2 regions of the Rahnella inusitata genome follow, and region 2 is predicted to be linked to the other one. Evidence: predicted binding sites of a transcription regulator. Region 2 holds the regulator's gene; the other holds the start of a gene.

Region 1 (15,508 bases), 690 kb from region 2:
ATCGCTTCGCCCTGCTGGCTTGCCATCTCTTTGAGCACTTTTACTTCACGCAACACCGTGCGCGCCTGATCCACCAGCAGCAGACCGGCTTGTGTGAACAGTACTTTGCGGCTGGTTCTTTCGAGCAGCATGACGCCAAGCTCATCTTCCAGCTTACGGATTTGCCCGCTCAGCGTTGGCTGGCTGACGTGGCATGAATCTGCGGCGCGGCGGAAGTGACGAAACTCTGCCAGTGCTACCAGATACTCTAAATCACGAATGTTCATTTTTCCCCCAGTCCCTCATAGGCAATGCGATAGCCGTTAACGATAGATAAGATAGCAACCAACGATTATATCTATCAACCACAATCGTTAATAATGCCCCCCATCGAAACGGCGCCGCCGAAAACATTGTTCAATTTATAGATTAATTAAGAGGTTATTCATGTTTGCAAGCCAGGAAGGGAAACACGTACCACACGTTACTTTTCACACCCGTCAGGGCGACCAATGGGTTGACCTCACGACGGATGAGCTGTTCAAAAATAAAACAGTGATCGTCTTTTCACTGCCGGGGGCATTTACCCCAACCTGTTCTTCGAGCCACCTGCCGCGTTACAACGAGCTGGCTCCGGTGTTCAAAAGCCATGGCGTAGACAGCATTCTGTGCGTCTCCGTGAATGACACCTTCGTGATGAACGCGTGGAAAGCAGAACAAAGCGCCGCCAACATCACCTTCATTCCGGACGGTAACGGCGAGTTCACCAAAGGGATGGACATGCTGGTGGAAAAAGCCGATTTAGGCTTCGGTCCGCGTTCATGGCGCTATTCCATGCTGGTGCGTAACGGCGTGGTCGAGAAAATGTTCGTCGAGCCAAACAAGCCGGGCGACCCGTTTGAAGTGTCTGATGCAGACACCATGCTGAAGTACCTGGCACCAGAATATAAAGTGCAGGAGTCCGTTTCCGTGTTCACTAAACCGGGCTGTCCGTTCTGTGCTAAAGCCAAACAGATGCTGCAGGAACGCGGTATCCAGTACGAAGAAATTGTATTAGGTAAAGACGCGACCACCGTCAGCCTGCGTGCCGTTACAGGCCGTGCGACCGTGCCGCAGGTCTTCATCGGTGGACGCCACATCGGCGGAAGCGACGATCTGGATGTTTACCTGCATTCAGAAACTCAGGAAGTGTGCGAAGTTGCACAATAAGTGTCAGTGAATACCCAGAGTTAGAAATAAGACAAGAGTCCCTGCATTACCAACAAAAAAGCAAAGTTAGACTACGTGAACTTTCGGCGGACCTTGGGTCCGCCTTTTTTTTGCTTCATCCATCCCTGTTCTGAGATCCCACGTGTTTTTATGACCTTCTGCTGCGACACTTTGCGGTCGATACATTTTGTATGGCAGGACGATGATGACGCAAAGGCCGGGGGCATGGAAAAAGAGTGAATTTTGAAGAGGGATCCCCCCTTTGCAGGGGGAGAAACGCAAAGACTTACAGCCCTAAACGGGTTTTCGCATCGGCAATCGCCTGTGCAACCTGCTGAGGAGACACGCCGCCTTTGGCTGCGCGTTTGTCGAGGCAGGATTGCAGCTCGAGAATCGGGTACACATCGTCGCCAATCACGCTGCTGAATTTCTGCAAATCTTGCAAAGACAACGCTTCCAGCGCTTTACCCTGATTGATCGCTTCCACTACCGCTTCACCCACAATATGGTGCGCTTCACGGAACGGGACGCCTTTGGCGACCAGATAATCCGCCAGTTCAGTGGAGTTAGCATAGCCCTGCTGCGCGGCTTCTTTCGCACGCGGACGTTTCACCTGAATGCCATCGAGCACCAGCGCCGCCATATTCAGGCAATCCATCCAGGTGTCGAGCGCGTCGAACAGCCCTTCTTTGTCTTCCTGCATGTCCTTGTTGTAGGCCAGCGGCAAGCCTTTCATGGTCATCATCATGCCAGTCAGTGCGCCCTGCACGCGGCCACATTTGCCACGGATAAGCTCCAGCGCGTCCGGGTTTTTCTTCTGTGGCATCAGGGAAGAGCCGGAAGTCACACGGTCAGACAGGTCGATAAACGCCGCTTCGCCGGTGTTGAAGAAGATCAGGTCTTCGGCGAAACGGGAAAGGTGAACCATGCTGATGGCGGCGTTGGACAGCAACTCCAGCACGTGGTCGCGGTCGGAAACGCTGTCGAGACTGTTGCGGGTTGCAGACGCGAAACCTAACCAGCCGGCCAGCTGTTCACGATCCATCGGATAGGCGGTACCGGCCAGTGCGCCACAACCCAGCGGGCTGACGTCCAGACGGGTCAGGGTATCTTTCAGACGGCTTTCGTCACGCGCCAGCATTTCCACATACGCCATACACCAGTGCGCGAAGGTCACCGGCTGGGCACGTTGCAGGTGGGTGTAACCCGGCATAACCGCATCCTGATTGGCTTGTGCAGTCGCGACCAGTGCCTGTTGCAGATGATGCAATGCATCGCCAAGTTCAATCACTTGCGCCTTGCACCACAGTTTGAGGTCAGTGGCGACCTGATCGTTACGGCTGCGGCCAGTGTGCAGTTTTTTGCCGAGGTTACCGACTTTGTCGATCAGTTTGCCTTCTACCCAGCTGTGAATATCTTCTGCATCGCTGGCTAAAATAGCGCGGGGATTCGCACGGACTTCTTCCAGCAGCACGTTCAGCGCGCCTTCGAGCTCAATCTGCTCGTCAGCCGTCAGTACGTTGACGGTGACCAGCGCTTTCGACCACGCCACGGAACCGACGATATCTTGCTCTGCCAGCCGGTAATCGAAACGCAGTGAGTCATTGAGTTCTTTAAACCGCTGATCCGCCGCCTGAGTAAAACGTCCGCCCCAAAGTGCCATTTTCCCGCTCCTGAAATTTTTATACAAAAGGGCGCACTATGCTGCGCCCTGAAAAAAGTGTCTGCCGAAAGGTGTTACGCCAGAATACGTGTACCGATAGCGACGCCGTTAAACAGTGCCGGTAATTGCTCGGCGTGACGCCAGCTGGCGATATCCACCGGACGTCCGAGAGTGCGCGCAGCGTCCAGTGCGGCGTGAACTTTGACGATCATACCGTCGGTAATAATGCCCTGGTCGATCAGCTGTTCGGCCCTTTCCGCACTCATTTCCGGAATGCGCTGACCTTTGCCATCAAGAATGCCGCTGACGTCGGAAAGCAGAATCAGATCGGCACCCAGTGTGGCGGCCAGAGCTGTCGCGGCCTGATCGGCGTTGACGTTCATCAAGTCACCGGCTGCGGTGATCCCGATAGAGCTGACGATTGGCAGGTACCCTGCGCCGGTCAGGGTGTTGATCAGCGCCGGGTTACCCGCTTCGGCTTTGCCGACGTTGCCCAGTTCTTCGCTCAGTTGCGTTACGCTGACCGAGCCACCGTCTGCCAGTGAAAGGCCGACCGCGTTGATGTGATTTTTCACGGCCCACGCCAGCAGAGTTTTGTTGGCGCTTCCGGCCAGTGCGCCGGTAATGATGTCAATCTGGTCGGCAGGCGTGACGCGCAGGCCAGCTTTCTTAACGACGGGCAGATTCAGCTTTTTCATCAGCTCATCAACCAGGCAGCCGCCACCGTGGACGATCACCAGCGGGCGCTGATATTCCTGACGATAAGCGACGACCGCCATGAACAGGCGCTCAAGTGCTTCTTCATTATCCAGCAACACTCCACCCAATTTGATGACTAACGGATTCATAGCTGTTTGCGCCTCGACCAATTGTTTATGTTAATGAATAACAATATGTTTAATTTAATCTAACATCCCTGCGCATCTGAATAAACGCTCAGGGACGGTTGTTTTTTTGCTGACAATCTGACTGATTGTTAAAGCAGTGATTGCGTTTCCGGGAAGCCAAAGCGAATGTTCATACACTGCACCGCCTGCGCCGACGCGCCTTTCAGCACGTTATCTTCCGTCGCCACCACAATCAGATGTTCACCTTTCACGGCAAAACCGATATCGCAGAACGGCAGCCCGACCACGTCTTTCAGCGCCGGTACGCCTTGGGTGTATAAGCGCACCAGCGGTTTATCGTGATACGCATTGTGGAAAGCTTCCGCTACGTCCTGCTCCGTCACGCCCGCTTTCAAACGACAGGTGATGGTTGCCAGAATTCCGCGCGGGAAGTTGCCCAGATGCGGCGTGAAAATCACCGGCACGCCGAGGTGCTCAGCGATTTCAGGCTCATGACGATGGCTGAACAGTTTGTAAGGTTGCAGGCTGACTTCGCAGAAACTGTTGCCCAGCGTGGCTTTACGCCCTGCGCCGCTGACGCCGCTGGTGGCGTTGATCACCGGCCACTGGCTGTCATTGAGCAATCCGTTTTCGATGAGCGGTTTGAGCGCCAGCTGTGACGCGGTCGGGTAGCAACCCGGCACGGCGATAAGCTCGGCATCTTTCAGTTTGCCCGCCTGCCATTCGGCGAGGCCGTACACGGCTTTATCCAGCAGATCGAGGTGCTGATGCTCAAAGCCGTAGAATTCGGTATAAAACTCAGGTTTGCTGACGCGAAAGGCACCGGACAGGTCAAACACCACGCAGCCCGCCGCCAGAAACTGCGGAGCTAAATCGTGGCTGACTTCATGCGCGGTCGCCAGAAACACGACATCGACGCCTTTTGCGGCTTCGGCAACGTCCGTCAGCGGCAAAACAGGCAGATCGACAATACCTTTTAATTGAGGATGCAAATCAGAAAGCAACTTTCCTGCATCTGCACTTTGCGCTGAAACCGTTAAACCGGTTATGTTCATATGTGGGTGGCGATTAAGGTAAGCAGCGAGTTCAGCTCCGGCATAACCTGTGGCACCAACAATCAGCGTATTCAACATAGGGTCTGTTCACCTTCTCAACTTATCTGTATGGCTTTGCGATACAGGGACTTCAACAGGTAACAGGTGGTCACTGCGTTGTACGCCGCTCACCCGCGAGATTCAGCCGTGTCGTTTTACCTTACCGGAATTTTTTCCGGTTTCCTTACGCGCTGGCTTATTGTATTTTTATTCACAATTATTGCATGAATATGAATACTACCCTAACTAAAGGCTGTCAACAGTGAAGATGAAATTACCTCCTTTTATTGAGCTCTATCGGGCGTTAATCGCAACCCCTTCCATCAGCGCCACAGACAGCGCGTTGGATCAGAGCAATGAAACGCTAATCAACTTACTGGCAGGCTGGTTTGGAGATTTGGGCTTTAAAGTAGAAGTGCAGCCCGTGCCGGGAACCCGAAACAAATTCAATATGTTAGCCAGCACCGGTGAAGGTGCAGGCGGCTTGCTGCTGGCCGGTCATACGGACACCGTTCCGTTCGACGATGGCCGCTGGACGCGCGATCCTTTCACCCTCACCGAGCACGAAAATAAGCTCTATGGTTTGGGTACTGCCGATATGAAAGGTTTCTTCGCCTTTATCCTCGATTCACTGCGCGACGTGGATCTGACTAAACTGACTAAACCGCTGTATATTTTGGCGACCGCCGATGAAGAAACCACCATGGCCGGTGCCAGCTATTTTTCTAAAAATACCAAAATCCGCCCTGATTGCGCGATCATCGGCGAACCGACCTCGCTGAAGCCGGTTCGTGCGCATAAAGGTCATTTATCGAACGCCATCCGCATCACCGGTCAGTCCGGCCACTCAAGCGATCCTTCGCGCGGCGTGAATGCCATTGAGCTGATGCACGAGTCGATTACCCATTTAATGACCCTGCGCAATACGTTGAAAACCCGATACAACCACAGTGGTTTCGTGATCCCCTATCCGACCATGAACTTTGGTCATATCAACGGCGGCGATGCGCCAAACCGCATCTGCGCCTGTTGTGAACTGCATATGGATATCCGCCCGCTGCCGGGTCTGACACTGTCCGAAATCAACGGCCTGCTGAACGAAGCGCTGGAGCCGGTGAGTCAGCGCTGGCCCGGACGCATCGTGATTGAAGAACTGCATCCGCCGATCCCTGGCTATGAATGTCCGCCGGATCATCAGCTGGTGCAGGTGGTTGAGAAGTTGCTGGGTGTGGAAACGGAAATCGTTAACTACTGCACCGAAGCGCCATTTATTCAGGAGCTGTGCCCGACGCTGGTGCTTGGCCCCGGTTCTATCGATCAGGCGCATCAGCCAGATGAATATATTGATACCGCGTTCATTAAACCGACACGTGAGCTGATATCTCAGGTTGTGCATCACTTCTGTTATCACTGATCCTGAATCAGGGTTGATGAAGAAACAATCAGGGCGCTCCGGGGCGCCCTTTGCTACTGTACAAAACGAGTTCGCAAAAGTGGATTAGCCAAACTGATATCGTCGCGGTTGTAATTAAATTTCAGCGACATTGCTAAAAAGACCATTTTTCACGTGAGTGATCGGGGCTTTTTGGGTTAAAACAGGGGCTGCTTTTGAAAAGTGTGGCCAGGTTGGCAGGGTGAACGGGGCAAGAATGCCTGACGGGTGAAAGTTATTTACAGAATATAAAAATTAAACGAGAGAACGGGTCAGAGGTGATATGAACGAACAATATTCCGCAATGCGAAGTAATGTCAGTACGTTAGGTAAACTGCTGGGCGATACGATCAAAGATACGTTGGGAGAACATATCCTCGATCGTGTTGAGCAAATTCGTAAACTGTCTAAATCCTCCCGCGCCGGAAACGAAGCGGATCGTCAGGAATTACTGTCAACGCTGCAAAATCTGTCGAATGATGAACTGCTGCCGGTTGCCCGCGCATTCAGCCAGTTCCTGAATTTAGCCAACGTGGCTGAGCAATATCACAGCATTTCGCCGCACGGCGAGGCGGCCAGCAATCCCGAAGCGCTGGCGTTGTTGTTCGAACGTCTGAAATCCAAAAATCTCTCTGATCAGCAATTACGTGACGCCGTTGAACAGCTTTCCATTGAACTGGTCCTGACCGCGCACCCGACCGAAATCGCCCGTAGAACGCTTATCCACAAACTGGTCGAAGTCAATAACTGCCTCAAGCAGCTCGACCACAACGATCTGGCCGATTACGAACGCAAACAGATTATGCGCCGCCTGCGCCAGTTGATCGCGCAGTCATGGCATACCGATGAAATCCGCAAAAACCGCCCTTCTCCGGTTGATGAAGCCAAATGGGGTTTTGCGGTCGTTGAAAACAGCCTGTGGGAAGGCGTTCCTGCTTTCCTGCGCGAACTCAACGAGCAGCTGGAAACCTCGCTGGATTACAAAATGCCGGTGGAAGCGGTACCGGTTCGTTTCACCTCCTGGATGGGCGGTGACCGCGATGGTAACCCGAATGTGACCGCCGATATTACCCGCCACGTCCTGTTGCTGAGCCGCTGGAAAGCGACCGACCTGTTCCTGCGCGATATCGCAGTGCTGGTATCTGAACTGTCGATGACCGAATGTACGCCTGAGCTGCGCGAGCTGGCGGGCGGTTCTGACATTATCGAGCCGTACCGTGAAATCATGAAACAGTTGCGCAGTCAGTTGACCTCCACGCAGGTCTATCTGGAAGCGCGCCTGAAAGGCGAACGCGTCACGCGTCCACATGATTTACTGGTGAAAAATGACCAACTGTGGGCACCGCTGTACGCCTGCTATCAGTCCTTGCAGGCCTGCAACATGGGCATCATCGCCAACGGTCAGTTGCTTGATACCCTGCGCCGCGTGCGCTGCTTCGGCGTACCGTTAGTGCGTATCGATGTGCGTCAGGAAAGTACCCGTCACACCGACGCCATCGCAGAAATTACCCGTTATCTGGGTCTGGGCGATTATGAAAGCTGGTCAGAATCTGACAAGCAGGCGTTCCTGATCCGCGAACTGAATTCTCAGCGTCCACTGGTCCCGCGTCATTGGGAACCGAGCGCTGATACCAAAGAAGTGCTGGATACCTGTCAGGTTATAGCTGAAGCGCCGGAAGGGTCTATCGCCGCCTATGTGATTTCCATGGCACGTACCCCGTCTGACGTGCTGGCTGTGCATCTGTTGCTGAAAGAGGCGGGTTGCCCGTTCCCGATGCCGGTAGCGCCCCTGTTCGAAACGCTGGACGACCTGAACAACGCCGACGACGTGATGAAGCAGTTGCTGAGCATCGACTGGTATCGCGGTTTCATTCAGGGCAAACAGATGGTGATGATTGGCTATTCCGACTCCGCGAAAGACGCGGGCGTGATGGCGGCGTCATGGGCGCAATACCGCGCGCAGGATGCCCTGATCAAAACCTGCGAGAAAGCGGGCATTGCTCTGACACTGTTCCACGGACGCGGCGGTTCCATTGGCCGTGGCGGTGCCCCGGCACAGGCGGCGTTACTGTCTCAGCCTCCGGGCAGCCTGAAAGGTGGACTGCGCGTAACCGAACAGGGCGAGATGATCCGCTTCAAGTTTGGCCTGCCGGAAGTCACTATCAGCAGTCTGGCGCTGTACACCTCCGCCATTCTGGAAGCCAATCTGTTGCCACCGCCTGAGCCGAAAAAAGCCTGGGTGGACATCATGGAACAGCTGTCTGACGTGTCCTGCAAGATGTACCGTGGTTACATCCGCGAGAACAAAGACTTCGTGCCTTACTTCCGCGCCGCAACGCCGGAGCAGGAACTGGCTAAGCTTCCACTGGGTTCACGCCCTGCAAAACGTAAAGCCAGCGGTGGCGTCGAAAGCCTTCGTGCTATTCCGTGGATCTTCGCCTGGACGCAAAACCGTCTGATGCTGCCTGCCTGGCTGGGCGCTGGTGCCGGTTTGCAAGCCGTGGTGGATGACGGAAAACGTGACGAGCTGGAAACCATGTGCCGCGACTGGCCGTTCTTCTCCACCCGCATCGGGATGCTGGAAATGGTGTTTGCCAAAGCCGATCTGTGGCTGGCGGAATACTACGATCACCGTCTGGTGGAAAAAGAACTGTGGCCGCTCGGCCAGCAGCTGCGCGATCAGCTGGCCAGCGATATCAAAGTCATTCTGGCGATTTCCAACGATGATCATCTGATGGAAGATTTGCCATGGATTGCTGAATCCATCGCACTGCGTAACGTCTATACCGATCCGCTGAACGTTCTGCAGGCTGAACTGCTGCACCGTTCACGCGAACTGGAAAAAGACGGCAAGCAGGATGCCAATATCGAACAGGCACTGATGGTGACGATTGCTGGCGTGGCGGCAGGTATGCGCAATACCGGCTAGTAATGTCTCAACGCTCTAAAGCAAAAACCCGCGAATTCGCGGGTTTTTTGTTTTCAGCATTCGTGATGCAAGGGATCAGGCACGAACGGGGACGGCGATTTCAGGGCGAACACCCAGGGTATGGCAAATCGCATAACTCATTTCTGCACGGTTCAGGGTGTAGAAGTGGAAATCCTTCACACCTTCGCGGCTGAGGATTTTCACCATGTCCATCGCGATGTTGGCACCGACCATTTTGCGGGTCTCGGCATCGTCATCCAGCCCTTCAAACATGCTGTTCATCCAGTGCGGCACTCGGACGTTAGTCATGGTCGCAAAGCGGGTCAGCTGTTTGAAGTTAGAGACAGGCAGGATGCCCGGCACGATTTCCACGTCAATGCCCTGACCGGCGCAGCGGTCGCGAAAACGCAGGTAGCTTTCCACGTCGAAGAAAAACTGGGTGATGGCGCGGTTGGCACCGGCATCTATTTTACGCTTCAGGTTGATGAGATCCGCCTGTGCGCTTTTTGCTTCAGGGTGAACTTCCGGGTAAGCCGCGACAGAGATATCAAAATCGCCGACTTCTTTTAGAAGGTGAACCAGATCGGTGGCGTACATTTCCGGCTTGCCGCTGCCCGCAGGTAAATCGCCGCGCAGTGCCACGATGTGACGGATGCCGCTCTGCCAGTAATCCTGTGCAATCTGGCGCAGTTCATCGCGGTTAGCGTCAATACAGGTCAGGTGCGGGGCTGCTTCCAGACCGGTACGCTCTTTAATGCCTTTGATGATGCTGTGCGTGCGGTCGCGCTCGCCGGAGTTTGCGCCGTAGGTGACGGAAACAAACTTAGGTTTGAGGCTGCTCAGACGGTCGATAGAGCTCCACAACGTATCTTCCATCTCGCTGGTACGCGGCGGGAAAAACTCGAAAGAGACGTTAATCTGACCCTGCAATTCTGCCAGGTTTTGATTCAGCGCTTCGCGCTGGTTTGCGTGGAAAAAGCTCATATAACACTACCTCATAGATCACTGCGTTTTCATTATGATTTTTTATGATGAACGTCTGGACGTCTAAACGTATAGATAGAAAATGACGGAAAGCGGGCAAGGTGTCAACGTGAAAATGATTTCGGGGGATGATTAATCTTCACGCAATCTGAAAGAATTTCATTTTGGTGAAATTTTGCTGCGGGGAATAAGCGCCTTCCCCTCATAAGCCGGGGAAGGCGCAAAGAATTAAAGCAATTGCGTCAGGCGGTTAAGGTCGGACTGTAACGCGCCAGCGGTGACATCGCGCCCGGCACCCGGACCGCGAATGACCAGCGGGTTATCGCGGTACCAGCGGCTTTCGATGGCAAAGACGTTGTCGCACGGCAACAAAGACGCCAGAGGATGGTCTTCACGCACCGCTTCGACGCCGACACGCGCTTTACCATTGGCATCGAAACGCGCCACGTAGCGCAGCACCAGCCCCATTTCCCGGGCCGCTTCGAGACGCTGCAACATTTGCTGATTCAGCGCCTCGCCGTCTTCAAAGAACTGATCGACAGAGCCGGTGGTACAAGCTGGCGGCACCAGTGATTCCACACGAACCTGCGTCGGCTCGATATCATAACCCGCCTCGCGCGCCAGAATAACCAGCTTGCGCATGACGTCCTGACCCGATAAATCGTCGCGCGGATCAGGCTCTGTCAGCCCCTGCTGCCACGCCAGATCCACCAACTCGGTGAACGGCAGCGTGCCGTCGAATTGCAGGAACAGCCAGGATAACGTGCCGGAGAAAATCCCGCTGATCGCCAGAATGCTGTCGCCGCTTTCGCGTAAATCACGCACGGTATGGTTCACCGGTAAACCCGCGCCAACGGTGGCGTTGTAAAGCCAGTGGCTGTCGGTTTTGGAGAAGGCATCGCGGATCTGACGGTATTTATTGCTGTCAGATGCGCCCGCCAGTTTGTTGGCGCTGATCACGTGGAACCCGTAGCTGGCGAAATCCAGATACTGATCGGCCAGTTCGGCGCTCGCGGTCACATCCAGCACCACCAGATCGTCGTAAGGATGCGCACGCATCCACAGGAACAGCGACTCTTCATCGTGCGCCTGAGATTCGTCATCAAAGAAGGCCAGCGCCCGGCTGGCGTCCAGCCCTTCGTAATTGAGCAGGCTGCGTTTGCTGTCGACTACGCCGGCCAGTACAAACTCAAAGCCGCTGCGGGCAGAAATGTTCTTTTGCTCGCGGGCAAATAATTCCAGCCAGCGCGAACCGATATTCCCTTTACCAAACAGCATCAGGCCGATTTGTTTTTCAGCGCGGAACAGCGTTTTGTGCAGCCCCTGAATCAGGTGCGCCGTCGGGCCAATGCGCAGAACCGCGACCAGGCTGATCCCGTCCTCGGCTTGCCAGATGAATTCAACCGGCTGATCTTTCATTTCCTGATAGAAACGGTGGCTGTGCAGCGGGTTTTTACACACGCCCGCACCGACCAGCGCCACCAGCGCCAGCCCTTCACGCAGCGTCAGACGCCCCGGCAGTGCCGCTTCTTCCAACACCTGCAATGCGCTGCCCGCCACTTCGGAGGTGTAGCAAAGTTGCAGCAGATTGCGGTCAGGATGAACGCCGGTGCACAGCGGTTTGACCTGCGCACGCTTGAGCAACAGTTCGACGTCTTTCTGCGCCAGGCCGAAATCATGACCGGACGGGATCGCCACTTCAATCAGGCAAATATCATCGTGACTGGTGACAATCTTCGCGCCGGTACCGGACGCCAGCACGCGCTCAATGCGCGTCGAGCCCTGCTCCGGCTGATAGCTGCAACGCAGCTGTAAATCGATGTCGCTGCCGGAGACCGGCTGCAAAGTGCGGGTGTGGAGAACGGGAGCGGCCAGACGCGCCAGTTCACTGGCTTCATCCAGACGCAACAACGGCAGTAAACAGGCATCTTTCACTTTACGCGGGTCAGCGCTGTACACACCGGCAACGTCGCTCCAGATTGTTACGCGGCTGGCATCAGCCAGTGCGCCAATCTGGGTGGCGGAATAGTCGCTGCCGTTACGGCCAAGCAGCACGGTTTCACCCGCGTCATTGCGCGAGATAAAGCCGGTCACCACCAGATATTGCTGAGGATGTTGCGCGAGCAGCTGTTGCAGCAGCGGATAAGAACGGCCTTCATCCACCTGTGGCTGCGCGGCGCGTTCGGCGCGCAGGAATTCGCGGGCATCCAGCCAGGCAGCCGGAAGCTCCAGCTTGCACAGCACCGCCGACATCAGGCGGGCGGACCAGATTTCGCCGTGCCCGACCACTTCCGCATAAATCGCGTCGGTTACCTTGCCGTCGAGCAGCACGGCCAGACGTTCGAGATCGTGAATAAAGGAAGCAATAAGCGGCTCAGCCATTTCCGGCGGTAGCAGACCGGAAATCAAATCACTCTGATAGCGGCGCAGTGTCTGCTGGACCTGATGCGCGGAAATCCTGTCAGTCTGGCTCAGTTTCAACCAGCTGATCAGCTGGTTCGTCGTGCTGCCCGCCGCCGACACGACCATCATGTCGCCCGGTTTGGCGTACTCGGACATAATGCCTGCGACGCGCAGATAACATTTCACGTCGGCCAGACTGCTACCACCAAATTTGTGCAACTGCCGGCTTCCCGCCGGTGCTGCGACCGCTATTGCATTCATACTTACCTCGTTGCCACTGACTGGAATGCGTGTTCCAGATCAGCAATCAAATCTTCACTGTCTTCAAGACCTACAGAAATACGGAGCAAGCTGTCAGAAATCCCGGCGGCTTTACGCGCCTCAGGCGCCATACCGGCATGCGTCATGGTGGCGGTATGAGAAATCAGGCTTTCGACACCTCCCAAGGATTCTGCGAGGGTAAATAACTTCAATTCTTTCAGGAAATGGCGCAGCTGCGCTTCATCACCGTTAAATTCAAAACTGATCATGGCGCCAAAGCCACGTTGCTGACGGCGGGCAATTTCATGCCCCTGGTTTTCCGGCAGCGACGGATGATACAGCTTTTTGACCTGCGATTGCTGCTGTAAATAAGCAACAATCGCCAGTGCATTTTCCTGCTGCTGTTTCACGCGAACCGTTAACGTGCGCAGACCACGCAGCAACAGATAGCTGTCAAAGGCGGCGGCGGTGACGCCGATGTTGTTTGCCCACCAGGCCAGTTCCGTCGCATGTTCAGCGGTCTTAGATATTACCGTACCGGCGACCACATCAGAATGGCCGTTAAGATATTTAGTACAAGAATGAACAACTAAATCCGCGCCGAGCTGTAACGGGTTTTGCAACGCCGGGCTGAGGAAGGTGTTATCAACCACCGTCAGCGCCCCCGCTTCATGAGAAGCCGCACAAATCGCCTGAATATCCACAACGCGCAGCAGCGGATTGCTTGGGGTTTCGATCAACACCAGCGCCGGTTTTTCCTTCAGCGCCTCGGCCAGCGCCTGCGGATCACCCTGATCGACAAAGCGCACGCGATACGCGCCGCGCTTGCTCAGGCTGTCGAACAAGCGGTAGCTGCCGCCATAACAGTCGTGCGGAGCCAGCAGTAAATCGCCAGGTTTCAGAAAGACCGTACACACCAGATGAATCGCAGACATGCCACTGCTGGTCAGTACCGCCCCCGCGCCGCCTTCCAGATCCGCCAGTGCGCGCTGAGCGATATCACGCGTCGGGTTTCCGCGACGTGAATAATCGTGGGCTCTTGGCTGATTGAAGTCTTCAAAGTTGTAGGTGCTGGAAAGCGCGATTGGCGGAACTACACAACCATATTGCTGATCATTGTTCAGGCCACTGCCCACGGCAATGGTGGCTTGCTTGTGCGTCATAGTCTTTTCTTCCTGCGATATGCGAAGGGTGAGGTGATAAAGAGTAACGCCCGGATTTATAGACGTCAATACATCTGGACATCTAAACTTCTTTGCGTATAGATTGAGCAACGGCGCAATACCCGCTAAAATTATGGCGTTATGAGAATGTCTGGCCGATCGCGGACGCACAGGCCACTGAATACAACCCGGCGTCAGGCGACAAAATGAACAATGCCCCGGGGTAAATCGTGAGATAACCCTGTTAAATACGGACATTTACTTAGTGAGAACAGTGAAAATCGGGCATAATCGCCGGGTTTTCAGAATTTTATTTTTTGATAAATTTAAGGTGTCCCATGGCTGAGTGGAACGGCGAATATGTCAGCCCTTACGCTGAACACGGTAAGAAAAGCGAACAAGTTAAGAAAATCACGGTATCCATTCCGCTGAAAGTCCTCAAAATTCTCACCGATGAACGCACCCGTCGTCAGGTCAACAACCTGCGTCATGCGACCAACAGTGAATTATTGTGTGAGGCTTTCCTGCATGCCTTTACCGGTCAGCCTTTGCCGAATGACGAAGACCTGCGTAAAGAACGCAGTGACGAAATCCCGGAAGCGGCGAAGATCCTGATGCGTGAATTGGGTGTGGATCCTGATACCTGGGAATATTGATTAACTGAGTACCGCTGAAAATCCCGTGCGGACGATTGTGCGGGTTTCAGTGTATCGGATGATTAACGCAGGGTTTCATCGGGAAGATTTGTCTGGCGGGAAGTGGAACGACAGGCAACAAAAAAGGCGCCATCGGCGCCTTTTTTTGCTCTCAAGCCAGCAATATTATTTGCTGCTTGGCACGCTGAAACGCTTGTTAAAGCGGTCAACACGGCCACCGGTAGCGACTTCACGTTGCTTACCAGTATAGAACGGGTGGCATTCGCCACAAACGTCCAGGTTCAGGTCGTGACCCACTGTGGAGTGAGTTTTGATAACATTACCGCATGAGCAGTTTGCAGTAATTTCTACGTATTTAGGGTGAATACCTTGTTTCATGGGAAAACCTCTTCTTAAGGCCGCGTCGCTATCCAACCCTGTTCCGTCAGACACCACGCGTAGTGGATGATAGGCTTTAGTACGAAATGCACTAAAGGCGGCGAATCATACAGAATCTCTGATAACCGCGCAATGATGTTCATGCATTTCGAAGGACACAGTGTACACTATCTCGTCATTTTTTCAAAGTCTGGACCCCCGATGCCTGTTGCCCACGTTGCTTTACCTGTTCCGCTTGCCCGTACTTTCGATTATTTACTGCCGCCCGGAATGCAGGTGACGCAGGGTTGTCGGGTCAGTGTGCCTTTTGGTAAACGCGACGCGATTGGCATTGTGACGAAGATCAGTGACTCCAGCGAATTCGGCCTGGAGAAGCTGAAACCCGTACGCGACGTGCTCGACCGCTCCAGCCTTTTTACTCCCGATTTATGGCGCATCCTGTTCTGGGCCGCCGACTATTACCATTTCCCGATTGGCGAAGTGCTGTTCCACGCGCTGCCGGTGTTGCT
Region 2 (15,508 bases):
GGTTGGGGGTTGCACAAAGTGGTAAACTTGTGGGTAAAATCGGCGAGGCGTTTGGTGTCAGCAATCTGGCACTGGATACTCAGGGCGTGGGAGACAGCTCCCAGGTGGTGGTCAGTGGCTATGTTTTACCGGGTTTACAGGTGAAATATGGCGTCGGGATCTTCGACTCACTGGCAACACTCACTTTACGCTATAGGTTGATGCCGAAGCTTTATCTGCAGGCGGTATCGGGCATCGATCAGGCATTGGATTTACTCTATCAGTTTGAGTTCTAATTCATGTGACTTTTACTATACGAATATAAACATGCGAATAATTGTTTACGGTAGTCTGCGACGCAAGCAAGGCAACAGTCATTGGATGACGAACGCTCAATGGTTGGGTGACCATGAGCTGGAAGGGTATGCGCTTTATAATCTGGGGCACTATCCTGCTGTCATTCCAGGGGAAGGGAAGGTCTATTGCGAAGTGTACCGCATAACCTCGTCTATCTTAGCCGAGCTGGATGAACTGAAAAGTAATACGAAAGATTATCGTCGCGAGCTGATTTCGACGCCGTACGGCAGCGCCTGGATTTACCTCTACATTCGCTCACTGGATGGTGTGCCGAGAATAGAAGGTGGTGACTGGGTGAAACGTAACGACGCGGTGTAGTGAGTGATTTGAGCAAGGTCGTCGAAAAATAAACGTTGTGTATCAACGCGTAATACATAAAAAAACACCGCCATCTGGCGGTGTTTTTTTTCGTGCAGAGCAAGCGATGATTTACAGGATCAATTACTTGTTTTTAGCACGTTCGAAAGAAGCCACGATCTCTTCTTTCGCGGCAGCAGCATCAGCCCAACCGTCAACTTTCACCCATTTCCCTTTTTCCAGCGCTTTGTATTGCTCGAAGAAGTGAGTGATCTGGCCGCGCAGCAGTTCTGGCAGGTCGTTCACATCTTTGATGTGATCGTATTCTTTGCTCAGTTTAGTGTGCGGAACAGCAACCAGTTTCGCATCTTCGCCCGCTTCGTCGGTCATTTTCAACATACCAACCGGACGGCAACGGATCACAGAACCCGGTTGCAGTGGGTATGGCGTTGGCACCAGAACGTCAACCGGGTCGCCATCCAGAGACAGAGTGTGGTTGATGTAACCGTAGTTGCACGGGTAGAACATTGCGGTAGACATGAAACGGTCTACGAACAGTGCGCCGGTGTCTTTATCTACTTCGTATTTGATCGGATCAGCATTTGCCGGGATTTCGATAACGACGTAGATATCTTCTGGCATGTCTTTGCCAGCAGGTACATTCAGTAAGCTCATGGTTGGTTTCCTTCAATTGAACCAGGAATAGAGTGCCGCACATTATAGCCAAGTCTCCCGTGAATTCCCGTCCTTTTCTCCGAATGTCGCTTCCGTATTTTCCGGCACGACCTGCTGTTGCGCAGCCGCAAAAACTGACCTTCTGGCAGTAAAATTCACGCCTGCGCGTTTTCACCGTGTAACTGCCTGTTTTTGCTTTTCTTATCAAGTATTTCAGCCAATTGCCGATAACTCTATTCAAATAAAAGTCAGGCTAAACCTGACCCCTACCACGATATGCATTTCTCCTTTTCACCTGAATCACTGGATAACACCGTATGTTGAATAAGCTGAGCGTAAAGGCCGGTCTGATCGGCCTGTTAGTGTTTATGACCCTGATTTTATTGCTGGTGAGCGTGCTGGGCGCCAATGCCATCAGGCAAAGTGCCACATCACTGCAAGAGATTAATCAGCTTCAGGGCGAGGAATTAGGCTCGCTGGCTGACAGCTACAGTTACTCATTACGAACCCGCGTCGCCAGCGGAGTCGCCGTTCGTCAGTTGGAAATCGGCATGATGGACGATGCGAAAGCAACGTCCGATCGCATCGCCGGTTACATAAAACAGGCGGATACCGATCTGGCGAAATTCGTCAGCATTGAGGACGAAACCCAGCGTGGCAGAGATTTATCGGCCGCGGTGAAAAAAACCTACGAGGCTTACAAAGCCAATGGGCTTATTCCCGTTCTTCAGGCTCTCCAGTCGCAAAGTGCTGACAGCTATTACGATGTGCTTGAAAACAAAATCACGCCGTACAGCAATGCCTACGACAAAGCGCTGACCGATTTTCGTGCCTATGCGGTGGATAACACCAATCAACGCATTGAGCAGGCACGTGCGCAGGCACGTATTCAGCTGACCATTATCGCTGTGGCTTTCATCGTCGCACTTACGATTGCGATACTGGCGTGGTTTGCGTTGCAAAAACTGATCATGCATCCGCTGACGTTTTCCATCGCTCAGCTGGAATACATTGCCAAAGGCGATCTGACCCACGACATCGACGATTCTCATAACAATGAGATGGGCCGCCTGCTGAAAGCGATGAAACAAATGCAAGATTCACTGGTGCTGTCGGTGGGGCGTGTCCGCGATGCAGGAAATCAGATTGATGTCGGCTCCCGCGAGCTGGCCGCCGGGAACGTGCATCTGGCGCAGCGCACGGAAGAGTCTGCCGCTTCGCTCGAGGAAACAGCAGCGAGTATGGAACAGCTGACTTCAACGGTACGCATGAACGCTGCAAACTCCGAACAGGCCAACCAGCTGGCGCAAAGCGTTTCATCTATCGCCGACAAAGGCAGTCAGGTGGTCAATCAGGTGATGGACAAAATGCAGGGGATTACCGACAGTTCGAAGCGTATCGGCGACATTATTACAGTGATCGACGGCATTGCCTTCCAGACTAATATTCTGGCGCTGAACGCTGCGGTAGAGGCCGCGCGAGCCGGTGAGCAAGGGCGCGGTTTTGCCGTCGTCGCGGGCGAAGTCCGCAATCTGGCACAGCGCAGCGCGCAATCGGCCAAAGAGATTAAAGAGCTGATTGGGGATTCGGAAAGCCGGGTGTCGGAAGGATCGAACATGGTGAAATCTGCCGCCGCGACGATGCTGGAAATCTCCAGCGAAGTGACGCGCGTGACCAGTCTGATGCGTGAAATCTCCATCGCTACTACCGAGCAAACACACGGCATTGAGCAGGTGAATGTGGCGATCACCCAGATGGATCAGGTCGCACAGCAGAACGCCGCGTTAGTCGAGCAGGCAACGGCGGCAACGCGTTCTCTGGAAGAGCAGGCGCAACTGCTGGCAGAAAGCATGGCAGTATTTAAGCTCAGCCGCACTGAACTGTACTAAACACGAAAGTCTGATTCTGCGCGCAATAAAAAAGGTGGCTCAAAAAGCCACCTTTTTACGTTGGGTCAACGCTAAGTTACAGAGGTATCACGTTCATTCAATGATGTTTTTTGTAGGGCAGGGATTATTCATCAGGGAATTGTGCGATAAAGCGTTCTGCATCTTCCACCATTGAGCTGTTACCGACGAAGAACGGTGCGCGTTCATGCAGTTTCTGCGGAATGATATCCAGAATGCGGTTTTTACCGTCGCTGGCTTTGCCACCGGCCTGTTCGGCCAGGAACGCCATCGGATTGCACTCGTACAACAAACGAAGTTTGCCGTTCGGATGGGTTGCCGTGCTCGGATAAATATAAATGCCGCCTTTCAGCAGGTTACGGTGGAAATCTGCGACCAGAGAACCGATGTAACGTGAGGTGTAAGGGCGCAGCGTAGCTTCGTCCTGCTCCTGACAATATTTGATGTATTTTTTTACGCCGAGCGGGAATTTGATGTAGTTGCCTTCATTGATCGAGTACATGCTGCCGGTAGCCGGGTAGCGGACTTTTTCATGGGAGAGGCAGAAAACACCGAGAGAAGGATCATAAGTAAAGGCATGAACGCCAACGCCAGTGGTGTAAACCAGCATGGTGGAAGAGCCGTAAACCACATAGCCGGCGGCGACCTGACGATTGCCCGGTTGCAGGAAATCGGCTTCGGTCACGGACTGGCCGAGAGGTGTGGTACGACGGTAGATGGAGAAGATAGTACCGACGGAGACGTTAACGTCGATATTTGAGGAGCCATCGAGCGGATCCATCAAGATGACGTATTTTGCATTTTCAGCGCGTTCGCCCTCGAAAATGACGATTTCATCTTCTTCTTCAGACGCGATGCCGGCAATTTCGCCGCGTGCTTTCATCGCTGCTTTTAACTTCTCATTCGCATACAGATCAAGTTTCATCTGTACTTCGCCCTGAACATTTTCTGCGCCGCTGGTACCAAGAATATCAACCAAACCCGCTTTGTTGATGTCACGGTGAATGATTTTAGCGCCGAGTTTTATTGCTGAGAGCAAGGCGGTGAGCTCACCGGTTGCATGAGGAAAGTCTTGCTGTTTTTCAACAATAAATTCGCCTAACGTTTTCATAACACGTTCCCTGAATCTAGGATGGATAACGGTTCGTTAATAAAACCTTTACAAGAGCGTGGGCAGTTTAGCCCAAATATATGGATGAATCATAGGCAAATCCATTTCTTCTGGAGGATTCTGAGCGGTAGAATAGCGGCTGACTTAAAGGCATTAATGGAAAATATATGCGCATTCATATTCTTGGGATTTGCGGCACGTTTATGGGCGGGCTGGCGATGCTGGCTCGTGCTCAGGGGCATCAGGTTACTGGTTCGGACGACAACGTTTATCCACCGATGAGTACGCTGCTGGAAAATCAGGGGATTGAGCTGATTAAGGGTTACGATCCCGCACAGTTAGACCCTCAGCCCGATCTGGTGATCATTGGTAACGCGATGACACGCGGTAACCCGTGTGTCGAAGCCGTACTGGAGCAGGGCATCCCTTACGTGTCCGGCCCGCAATGGCTGCACGATCACGTTCTGCCAGAACGCTGGGTGATTGCCGTTGCCGGTACGCATGGCAAAACGACCACCGCCGGTATGGTGACGTGGATCCTCGAAGCCTGTGGCTATGAGCCGGGCTATGTTATCGGTGGTGTACCGGGCAATTTCGAGGTTTCTGCGCGTCTGGGCAACAGTCCGTTTATGGTGATTGAAGCGGATGAGTACGACTGCGCCTTCTTTGATAAGCGCTCTAAATTTGTGCATTACAGCCCGCGTACTCTGGTACTCAACAACCTCGAGTTCGATCACGCCGATATTTTTGACGATCTGAAAGCCATCCAGAAACAGTTCCACCATCTGGTGCGTTTGGTGCCTGGCAAGGGCAAAATCATCCTGCCTGAGCACGATACTCCACTCAAACAGGTGATGGCGATGGGGTGCTGGAGCGAGCAGGAATTTGTCGGCGAAACAGACGCCTGCACATGGGATGCGAAAAAGCTGACGCCAGACGCCAGCTCTTTCAATGTGTACCTGAAAGGCGAAATTGTTGGAGAAGTGAACTGGAATCTGGTCGGTGAACACAACATGCATAACGGGCTGATGGCGATTGCCGCAGCGCGTCATGTTGGTGTGAAGCCGGAAGATGCCTGTAAAGCGCTGGGTGATTTCATCAACGCCCGTCGTCGTCTTGAACTGCGTGGCGTGGAAAACGGTGTCAGCGTGTATGACGATTTCGCCCACCACCCAACTGCGATTCTGGCGACGCTCTCCGCACTGCGCAGCAAAGTGGGCGGAACGGCGCGTATTCTGGCTGTTCTCGAACCGCGCTCGAATACCATGAAAATGGGCATGAGTAAAAATGAACTGGCACCGTCATTGGGACGTGCTGATGAAGTCTTCCTTCTGCAACCGCAGCATATTCCCTGGCAGGTCGCCGAAGTCGCCGAACATTGCATTCAGCCAGCGCACTGGAGTGCCGATGTGGATTCCCTGGTGGATATGGTTATCAAGGCGTCGCTGCCTGGCGATCATATCCTGGTGATGAGCAACGGTGGGTTTGGTGGTATCCATGGAAAACTGCTGGCAGCACTGGCGGCGAAAGCCAGCGCCGCAGCACAGCAATAAGCGTCGATTCATCGAAATCAGAGCACAGCATTGGCTGTGCTTTTTTTTGTCATTTTTCGGGTGAATGGCCGATCAGCAGGCAAAAAAAAGCTCCCAAAATGGTATGGGAGCCAAAGGGTGTCGTCGGACAGGACGACGAGGGTATCGTTAGCAAAAGAGCGCGGCAGTGGCAGTGTCAGCTCTCTTCCAGCCTCAACAGCGTCGTTTAGACGATCTGTGGCTGTTGAACCCGGTACGCTAATTCAAAAAAATTCAAACAGTGGCTTTTGTTTCAGGGTAATAATCAGAAATCTTACTGGTAGATTTCTGCTGTCGCGTGATAAGCACCTTCGTTATGGGCTTCAATCACACGATAAGATTTTGCGCCTTTAGCATCAGCTTTATCAGACAGCTGCTGGCGGATATCGGTTGGCGCACCGTCTACACCGCTGACGCTGATCACACCCATAGATTGCAGGTTTTCAGCTTGCTGGTTAGTCACCAGTTGTGCGGCGGACGCACCGAAAGAAACAGCGGATAACAGACTAAGCGCGGCGATAGTAGTAATGATTTTCATGATAATTTCCTGATTTTACTGACGTTGATGCAATCTGAGAGAGCAACGTCGGTTCAAATTTAGATTTATCAGGGCTGTTTTACAGGGGTTCGGGGCGCGGTGAGCGTTCGGGAACGTAAAGCTGGCAGTGATAAATCCGTCTTGTGCACGGGCCTGATTCATTCAGGCCCCTTCGCTGGGTCTACCGGGTGACTTATTGGTAGATTTCTGCGGTTGCGTGATAGTTACCTTCCTGACGCACTTCAATAACGCGGAAAGCTTTAGCGCCTTTTGCATCGGCTTTGTCAGACAGTGCCTGACGGATATCAGAAGGTGCACCGGCTACGCCGCTGACGCTGATCATCCCTTTTGCCTGCAGATTAACAGCCTGATCCTGAGTAACAGGTTGTGCTGCGAAAGCACCAAATGACAGAGCAGAGAGAATGCTTAATGTTGCGATTGTAGTTTTAACGTTCATGATTTGACCTCGTCGAATTTATTATGTGTTCCAACAACTGGTGTCTCACACCACGGAAATGAGTATACATCTAGTCACTACAAATATTAATAGTTTGCTAATAGTTATTTGGGTGGTTATGTGTGGTCTATTGGTGTTTTTAATAACGGAAAGTAATAAAAAACGTCTATAAAACGTTCTTTTGGTGATAATTATTTGTAAAATCAATAAATTGAGTGAATTTGACTATCTGTGCTTATTTTTGTAGTCAATCACATCATTGAAATATTTATGTGACGGAAATGGGCGTGTTGTGACGGGAGTTAACAGAATCAGGTGGATGAGGGATGCCGTGATTTCTCAGGAAAGGGAGGTTTCTGCGGAGCAGGTGAGAGTTGATCAATATAAAAGATGGGCAAAGCGACTGGCCTGAGGTCAGAAATTCTGTTCTTCTGACCCCCTGCACAGAATGGGAGCGCGTGGCCATGTACGATAACAGCGGCTTATAGCTCCTGTTCGAACAAACTCAAAATGGCGTCGTGCAGCTGCTTCACGCTAAAACCACGCGCCGGAGTGGTGAAAATCGTGTCATCACCCGCGATAGTACCGAGGATGCCTTCAGATTTACCCAGTGAATCAAGCAAACGCGCGATCAGCTGTGCAGCACCGGGACTGGTGCGGATAACCACGACGGCTTCATTGTAGTCGATATCCAGCACCAGATTCTTCAGCGGGCTGGTGGTGGTGGGCACACCTATCTCTGCTGGCAGGCAGTACACCATTTCCATTTTAGCGTTACGTGTACGTACCGCACCGAATTTGGTCAGCATCCGTGAGACTTTGGACTGATTGATGTTTTCGAACCCCTCTTCCTGGAGTGCGACGACAATTTCGCCTTGAGAGCTGAATTTCTCTTCCTTCAGCAGTGCTTTGAAGGCTTTGATTAAATCTTCCTGTTTGGCAGGATTACGCATTTTGCACCCTGGTCTCTTGAACATCGTGAAGCTGATTATGCAGATAATTGCATTTTTATGCAACACACCTTCCGGAGGTAAATCGCTGATTCACCACTGCGCAAGGAATGTGACGGATGTCGCATCAGAGGTTTTTTCATGAATATGCCAAAATTTTGCATTGCAGGTGGATTTTACGACCCGATGAGTGGAAGTGATGACTTCGATTCAGCTCACACAATGAACCAAATTTAACCATTTATTAACCTGACAGGTTTTGGGGTGCTACTTTTAAGGGAAGCTTTCCGATAAAAAGTCATAAAAGACCGGATAAAGGCCGTTTAAAAGTATTTTTTTACTTTCTAAACGACCCATCTCAGATTCTCTGCAGGTGAGCGATTGTTTTTAACAGCGTAAGTGATTAAGGTCACAACCAAAATAATTCCACGACACTTATAAGTTAATGATAAAAAAGGAGTATAGGATGAAAGTTGCAGTTCTCGGTGCTGCGGGTGGTATCGGTCAGGCCCTCGCACTTCTGCTTAAGACCCAGCTACCTTCCGGTTCCGAACTCTCATTATATGATATCGCACCGGTGACGCCGGGCGTTGCTGTCGATCTCAGTCACATCCCAACCGCGGTTAAAATCAAAGGCTTCTGTGGCGAAGATGCCACGCCAGCGCTGGAAGGTGCGGATATTGTCCTGATTTCAGCAGGTGTGGCGCGAAAACCAGGTATGGATCGTTCCGATCTGTTCAATGTTAATGCCGGTATCGTTCGTAATCTTATCCAACAGGTCGCGAAAACCTGCCCGAAAGCCTGTATCGGGATTATTACTAATCCGGTTAACACCACAGTCGCCATTGCGGCAGAAGTGCTGAAAAATGCCGGTGTGTACGATAAAAACAAACTCTTTGGAATTACGACACTCGATGCTATCCGTTCCAACACTTTCGTTGCGGAACTGAAAGGCAAGCAGCCAGATGAGATTGAAGTACCGGTGATCGGTGGACACTCCGGTGTGACCATCCTCCCACTGCTTTCTCAGGTTCCTGGTGTGACGTTCAGCGACGAAGAAATCACCTCTCTCACTAAGCGTATTCAGAATGCAGGCACCGAAGTTGTCGAGGCAAAAGCCGGTGGCGGGTCTGCAACGCTGTCGATGGGGCAGGCAGCTGCACGCTTCGGCCTTTCATTACTGCGCGCTATGCAGGGCGAAAGTAACGTAGTGGAATGTGCGTATGTGGAAGGGAAGGGCGAGCATACACGTTTCTTCGCGCAGCCTGTTTTGCTGGGCAAGAATGGGATTGCTGAACTGCTGGATGTCGGCAAACTAAGCGCGTTTGAGCAGCAATCGCTTGAATCCATGCTGGATATCCTGCGAAAAGACATTGAGCTCGGTGAACAGTTTATTAATAACTGATGCTGCACCTTTATCACCGCCGGTGTAACCCGGCGGTGATAAATTATACCCGCCGTGATTTATTCACGAGAAGCATTAGGTGTACGGCAACGACGTTCGATGATCTTAAAGGTCTTCGCGTCAAAATAGCGGCTTGGCCAGATAATTGAAGGATGAAGCCCAAGCGCGCTTGCAATGAGGAGTTCCCCTTTTGGCCACGGCCGTGATAACGCGTTTGATAAGGTTGAAGAACTTAAGCCTGCCGAGCGTGATACCGCCGCCAGCGTGGTTCCTTTCTTTCTTAGCGCAGCAATGATATCAGCCTGATGCCAGTCTTCGTTCCTTGTGTTCATGATGGCTTCCTTATTTGTTCAAATATAGTTTTCGAATGTATTTTATTTAAATATATATTCTGCGGTTGTTTTTTTCAGATGTACTCATTCAAATCAATGTTTCCGAAAAACCCGCATCGCTTTCATTGAGAAAATACCTTCTTATTCTGATTAAAACAAACAAGTAAATTCGTGTTGCTTTTTGTGATTAGCGTCAGTTTTTCTAATGTATTACGTGCAAGTTTGAAATCACGTAAAATGGATAAGTTATTCTATTGTGCGTTTTTTGATCTTTATCATCCATTGCCATAATGGATGAGGTTTATTAATAAATAATTCGCTATGTTTTGATAAATAAAATCTGTTTTATTTTAAGTGTTTATATTTTTAATTGTTGTTTTTTAAGGTTTTATTTTGTTTTTATCTTTTTTGCTTTCGACTTGAGTCCGTTTGTTTCTAAAAAGTGGGTATTACGCCATTCATTCAGTTGTTGATAAAGAAAATTCATGGAAACTTTGTGAGTCATCAGTAGACTCATTTCGAAAAATTGAATATCTTCTTTCCGTTAAATAGACGTTTTCCTTAATGGCCGGAGTTAAATTCATCTCTAAAATAAACACCGGAGGTTTCAGGAAAGTATCGGCATTATTCTCATGGATTTATAACAGAAACTTTCTTAGTGGTTTATGTAAGAAAGAAAAGGATCGTTATGAAAAAAGAGTGGTTCGCAGCAAAGGAATTAACCGGTAAAGAAGGGCTCCCAACTTCAACACAAGGCGTGCATGGAATGGCACGCAGGTTATGCTGGATTAAAAGGAGAAGACGCGGTGTACAAGGGCGTGCGGTGGAATATCACATCGACAGCCTGCCCGTTAATACGATCGCCAGTCTGGCGATGAACGAGCATTCTGCGGAGTATGTCTATACCTCGCATCAGGACCCTCTGGCAATCTGGATTGAAAGCTATAAGCAATTGAGAGAACCAGAACGTGAAACGATGATCGCGTTTATTGTGAGAGAAGGCGTTTCGGAAGTGTTAAACAGGTTGCGCAAGCCTGACGAAAACTAGCGTTGAAAACTGTCGTACCTGCCTGATAAGTGCCAGGTACGACAGATAAACATCAGAAGTCGCGTTTGACTGAAAGATGCGCCAGGCCTTCAAGTGCCGAGCGATAGACAGAGTCTGGCAACACCTGAAGTGCCTTAATGGCCTTGTCAGCTTCTTCTTCGGCCCGCTGACGGGTGTATTCCAGGGAGCCCCATTGGTGCATGGCTGCCAATACTGGTTCCAGTAAATGGCGCCCATTACCTTCTTCGATAGCATTACGGATCATGGCCGACTGTTCTTTATCACCATGCTGCATCGCATGCAAAAGCGGCAATGTCGGTTTACCTTCATCAAGGTCATCGCCGGTATTTTTGCCCAACGTTTCGCCGTCAGCATCATAATCAAGCAAATCGTCAATCAGCTGGAATGCAGTGCCCAGGTAACGGCCGTAATCTTGCAAAGCAAGGATCTGTTCCTGAGTTCCGCCAGCCAGCATGGCAGAAGACTGAGAGGCAGCTTCGAACAGACGCGCTGTTTTGCTATAGATAACCTGCATGTAGCTGTCTTCAGTGATGTCAGGGTCGTTACAGTTAATCAGCTGCTGTACTTCGCCCTCTGCAATCACATTGACCGCTTTAGCCATCAGGGCCAGAACCGGCAGCGACTCCAGATCGGTCATCATCTGGAATGCACGGGTATAGATGAAATCCCCGACCAGGACGCTTGCGGCATTACCAAAAGCGGCGTTGGCAGTGGCTTTACCCCGGCGCATATCCGATTCATCGACAACGTCATCGTGCAATAACGTGGCGGTATGGATAAACTCAATCAGTGCAGCGACTTTGATGTGCTTGTCGCCTTCATAAGAGAGCGCTCTGGCCGCCAGCACTGCAATCATTGGACGGATGCGTTTACCGCCACCGCTGATGATGTAATATCCCAGTTGATTGATGAGTGAAACTTCGGAGTTCAACTGTTCAAGGATGGATGCGTTGACCGCAGCCATGTCGTCCTGAGTAAGATCGATAATCTGTTCTAGGTTCATTGTGTTTTTTCGGCTGTTGTTCTCTTCACCGCAATGAGATCTGGCTCACATTGGCACATGGCGCTAACTGTAAAGGGGATTGTACTTGAAAAACAGTGTAGATAAATGATAACGAAAGAACTGCGCTTTTTTTCTTCTTTTGTGGTCATTGTGCTCTTGTCTTACTCTGATTTTTTGCGTAGAATTCGCGCCCTATTGTGAATATTTATAGCGCCCTCTGAACTATACAAAGTTGAGTGCGCGGAAAGCGGAGTTTTATATGTACGCGGTTTTCCAAAGTGGTGGTAAACAACACCGTGTCAGCGAAGGGCAGACTATCCGCCTTGAGAAGCTTGACATCGCAACTGGCGAAACGATCGAGTTTGATCAGGTTCTGATGATTGCAAACGGTGAAGAAATCAATATCGGCCTGCCATTAGTTGCTGGCGGTATCGTTAAAGCTGAAATCGTTGCTCACGGTCGTGGCGTTAAAGTCAAAATCGTTAAGTTTCGTCGTCGTAAGCACTATCGTAAGCAGCAGGGCCACCGTCAGTGGTTCACTGACGTTAAAATCACCGGCATCAGCGCTTAAGACTAGGAGAGCGGAACAATGGCACACAAAAAGGCTGGCGGCTCCACACGCAACGGTCGCGATTCAGAAGCTAAACGTCTGGGCGTAAAACGCTTTGGCGGCGAAGCAGTACTGGCAGGCAGCATCATCGTTCGTCAGCGCGGCACCAAATTCCACGCTGGTATCAACGTGGGTTGCGGCAAGGACCATACTCTGTTTGCTTTGGCTGACGGTAAAGTCAAGTTCGAAGTTAAAGGCCCGAAAAACCGTAAGTACATCAGCATCGACGCTGAATAAGTTTTTCTCGTCTTAGTAAATAGATGTAAGCCCCGCAACTCGTTGCGGGGCTTTTTACATTCTGGTTAGCCCATTCTGGCGGAATATGGACAGTAAATCGCAGGCACCTGTTGGGATTATGTTAGCGCTGATCACTGCCATGAGTTGGGGCTCTTTGCCTATCGCCATGAAGCAGGTATTAGTGATAATGGATCCCTTTACAGTGGTCTGGTACCGGTTTTCAATGGCTGCAATTGTGCTGGGCTGCATTCTTGCTGCAAAGCGCCGTTTGCCACCCAGAGTGATTTTCAGTCGGCCACGCTGGCTGATTTTAGTATTGATAGCCACCTGCGGATTGATGGGGAACTTCGTTCTTTTTAGTTCTTCACTGCAATTTTTAAGTCCAACGGCTTCTCAGGTTATCGGTCAGCTTTCCCCAGTCGGCATGATGCTGGCCAGTGTGATTATCCTGAAAGAGAGGATGCGGATCACGCAGGTCATTGGGGCCACTATGTTGATTTTCGGATTGATATTGTTTTTCAATACCAGTCTGATTGAGATATTTACCCGTCTGACCGATTACACACTCGGTGTGTTATTTGGCGTCGGGGCAGCAACGGTTTGGGTTATTTACGGTGTGGCGCAAAAGGTTCTCTTACGCCAACTCGCCTCGCCTCAAATCCTGTTTTTGCTGTACACTTTATGTTCTATCGCATTGCTCCCGCTGGCCAGTCCGGCGATGCTTTCACAGCTCAGCGGCTGGCAGTTTGCCTGTTTGTTGTTTTGCGGCGCGAATACCTTAGTAGGATATGGCGCCTTAGCGGAAGCGATGGCGAGATGGCAGGCATCGCAGGTTAGCGCATTAGTGACGCTGACCCCATTGTTTACCCTGCTATTTTCAGATCTGTTAGCACTTGCCTGGCCAGGCTATTTTGCCGCACCAGTGCTCAATTTTGTAGGTTATCTTGGGGCATTTGTGGTGGTGGCGGGTGCAATGTTTTCCGCAGCGGGCCATCGTTGGTGGCCTCGTCGGACAGAGCAAAACCTGGTAGCTAAACTCTAGCTGCCCGGCGAATGATTTACGGAGACGGTACAAATGAAGTTTGTTGATGAAGCCACAATTTTAGTCGTGGCAGGTGACGGTGGTAACGGTTGTGTAAGCTTCCGCCGTGAGAAATACATTCCACGTGGCGGCCCTGATGGCGGCGACGGTGGTGACGGTGGTGACGTTTTCCTGCTGGCTGATGAAAACCTGAATACCCTGATCGATTTCCGCTTTGTGAAATCATACCGTGCTGAGCGCGGTACTAACGGTCAAAGCAGCGACTGTACGGGTAAACGCGGTAAAGATATCACCATAAAAGTGCCAGTCGGTACCCGTGTCCTGGATCAGGCTACCGGCGAAGTGCTGGCTGATATGACCAAACATGGCCAGATCAATATGGTTGCCAAAGGCGGATTCCACGGTCTGGGCAACACCCGTTTTAAATCTTCGGTTAACCGTTCCCCACGCCAGAAAACCATGGGTACCAAAGGTGAAGAACGTGATATCGCCCTTGAGCTGATGCTGCTGGCCGACGTGGGTATGCTGGGTCTGCCAAATGCGGGTAAATCTACTTTCATCCGTGCAGTTTCCGCCGCGAAACCAAAAGTCGCTGACTATCCGTTTACGACCCTGGTGCCAAGCCTCGGCGTTGTGCGCATGGACAGCGAGCAGAGCTTCGTCATCGCCGATATTCCTGGTCTGATTGAAGGCGCTTCCGAAGGGGCTGGTTTAGGGATTCGTTTCCTGAAACACCTTGAACGTTGCCGCGTATTGTTGCATCTGATCGATATTGCGCCGATCGATGAATCTGATCCGATCGAAAATGCCAAAGTCATCATCAACGAGTTGCAGCAATACAACGCCAAACTGGCTGAAAAGCCTCGCTGGCTGGTATTCAACAAAGTTGATTTGATCGAAAAAGAAGAAGCTGAAACGCGTGCGAAAGCCATCGCTGAGGCGCTGGGTTGGGAAGGTAATTACTACCTGATTTCCGCAGCAAACCGCGAAGGCGTGAATGCTTTGTGCTGGGATGTGATGAAGTTCATCAACGAAAATCCTAAACACATGGCAATCGAAGAAGCTGCGCCAGAAAAAGTTGAATTCATGTGGGATGATTATCACCGTGAACAACTGGCTGAAGTGGAAGCTGAAGCTGACGACGATTGGGATGATGACTGGGATGAAGACGACGACGAAGGCGTTGAAATCATCTACGAACGTTAATCCGGCGTGAGTATGAGTTGATATAATCTGAAAGGCTGCCAGTGGCAGCCTTTTTTAATACATGTTTTTCGTGGTGCTGGCAGAAAGCGACAGCGCATTTTCCAGAATCACATCAGGCAGCCAGCATTGTGCACTTAACCCGTTGCCGGAAGAACGGTTACGCAGCGTCAGAGTTCCGCAGTGCAGCTGAGCAATGCGAATGACAATGTTTAAACCCAGCCCGCTGCCGCCATAGCGCTGATCCATGCGTTTAAATGCCTGCGTCAGTTCACAGGCCTTCGTCTCATCAATTCCCGGGCCTTCATCGTCTATTTGTATCAGGAAGCCGTTATTCTGCGGCTGCACCGTAAGGGTGATTTCACTGTCCGGCGGGCCGTAGCGATAAGCGTTTTCCACTAAGTTTCTGACCATTAAACGGAGCAACACGGCGTCGCCCTGCAGCGTGGCGCGTTCCGGAAGCCTTAAAACCAGCGTCTGCTGGCGCTCTTCCAGCATTTCGCAAAATTCTTCCCGCAAAGGCTCGATGACGTTCGAAACCAGGTCCACTTGCTGATATTCACCTTTGGCAAAGTTTTGCCCGGCGCGCGACAGCATCAGCAGTTGCTCAATGGTATGCATCAGCTGATCGATGCGCCCTATCAGCGTATCACTGCCAGACACCCCGTTTTTGTGCATGATCTCAAGATGCAGACGCACCCCCGCAAGCGGTGTACGCAGTTCATGCGCAGCGTCGGCGGTGAATAATCGCTCCTGGTGAATCGT

The links. Region 2 encodes ArgR, which controls arginine synthesis, uptake and breakdown. Its sites were predicted from a motif close to ANTGAATAAAAATACANT; they were not measured.
Region 1: argC (N-acetyl-gamma-glutamyl-phosphate reductase) is a predicted target of ArgR. The motif match lies at 4,992-5,009, and genes of this name have one in related genera.

The regions. Positions count from the first base shown of each region.
Region 1 is NZ_CP065024.1:241,482-256,989, forward strand. It holds gene oxyR (DNA-binding transcriptional regulator OxyR) at 1-266, opposite strand, end outside; gene I2123_RS01100 (glutathione peroxidase) at 427-1,188, shown strand; gene argH (argininosuccinate lyase) at 1,475-2,851, opposite strand; gene argB (acetylglutamate kinase) at 2,926-3,699, opposite strand; gene argC (N-acetyl-gamma-glutamyl-phosphate reductase) at 3,828-4,832, opposite strand; gene argE (acetylornithine deacetylase) at 5,056-6,207, shown strand; gene ppc (phosphoenolpyruvate carboxylase) at 6,509-9,154, shown strand; gene metF (methylenetetrahydrofolate reductase) at 9,230-10,138, opposite strand; gene I2123_RS01135 (bifunctional aspartate kinase/homoserine dehydrogenase II) at 10,367-12,802, opposite strand; gene metB (cystathionine gamma-synthase) at 12,805-13,965, opposite strand; gene metJ (met regulon transcriptional regulator MetJ) at 14,304-14,621, shown strand; gene rpmE (50S ribosomal protein L31) at 14,787-14,999, opposite strand; gene priA (primosomal protein N') at 15,201-15,508, shown strand, end outside.
Region 2 is NZ_CP065024.1:932,198-947,705, forward strand. It holds gene tamB (autotransporter assembly complex protein TamB) at 1-275, shown strand, start outside; gene I2123_RS04355 (gamma-glutamylcyclotransferase family protein) at 307-654, shown strand; gene ppa (inorganic diphosphatase) at 778-1,308, opposite strand; gene I2123_RS04365 (methyl-accepting chemotaxis protein) at 1,626-3,197, shown strand; gene fbp (class 1 fructose-bisphosphatase) at 3,322-4,326, opposite strand; gene mpl (UDP-N-acetylmuramate:L-alanyl-gamma-D-glutamyl-meso-diaminopimelate ligase) at 4,494-5,879, shown strand; gene yhcN (peroxide/acid stress response protein YhcN) at 6,172-6,435, opposite strand; gene yhcN (peroxide/acid stress response protein YhcN) at 6,629-6,892, opposite strand; gene argR (transcriptional regulator ArgR) at 7,375-7,845, opposite strand; gene mdh (malate dehydrogenase) at 8,309-9,247, shown strand; gene I2123_RS04400 (helix-turn-helix domain-containing protein) at 9,307-9,579, opposite strand; gene I2123_RS04405 (DNA-binding protein) at 10,268-10,627, shown strand; gene ispB (octaprenyl diphosphate synthase) at 10,680-11,651, opposite strand; gene rplU (50S ribosomal protein L21) at 11,911-12,222, shown strand; gene rpmA (50S ribosomal protein L27) at 12,241-12,498, shown strand; gene I2123_RS04425 (DMT family transporter) at 12,584-13,540, shown strand; gene cgtA (Obg family GTPase CgtA) at 13,574-14,746, shown strand; gene pmrB (two-component system sensor histidine kinase PmrB) at 14,801-15,508, opposite strand, start outside.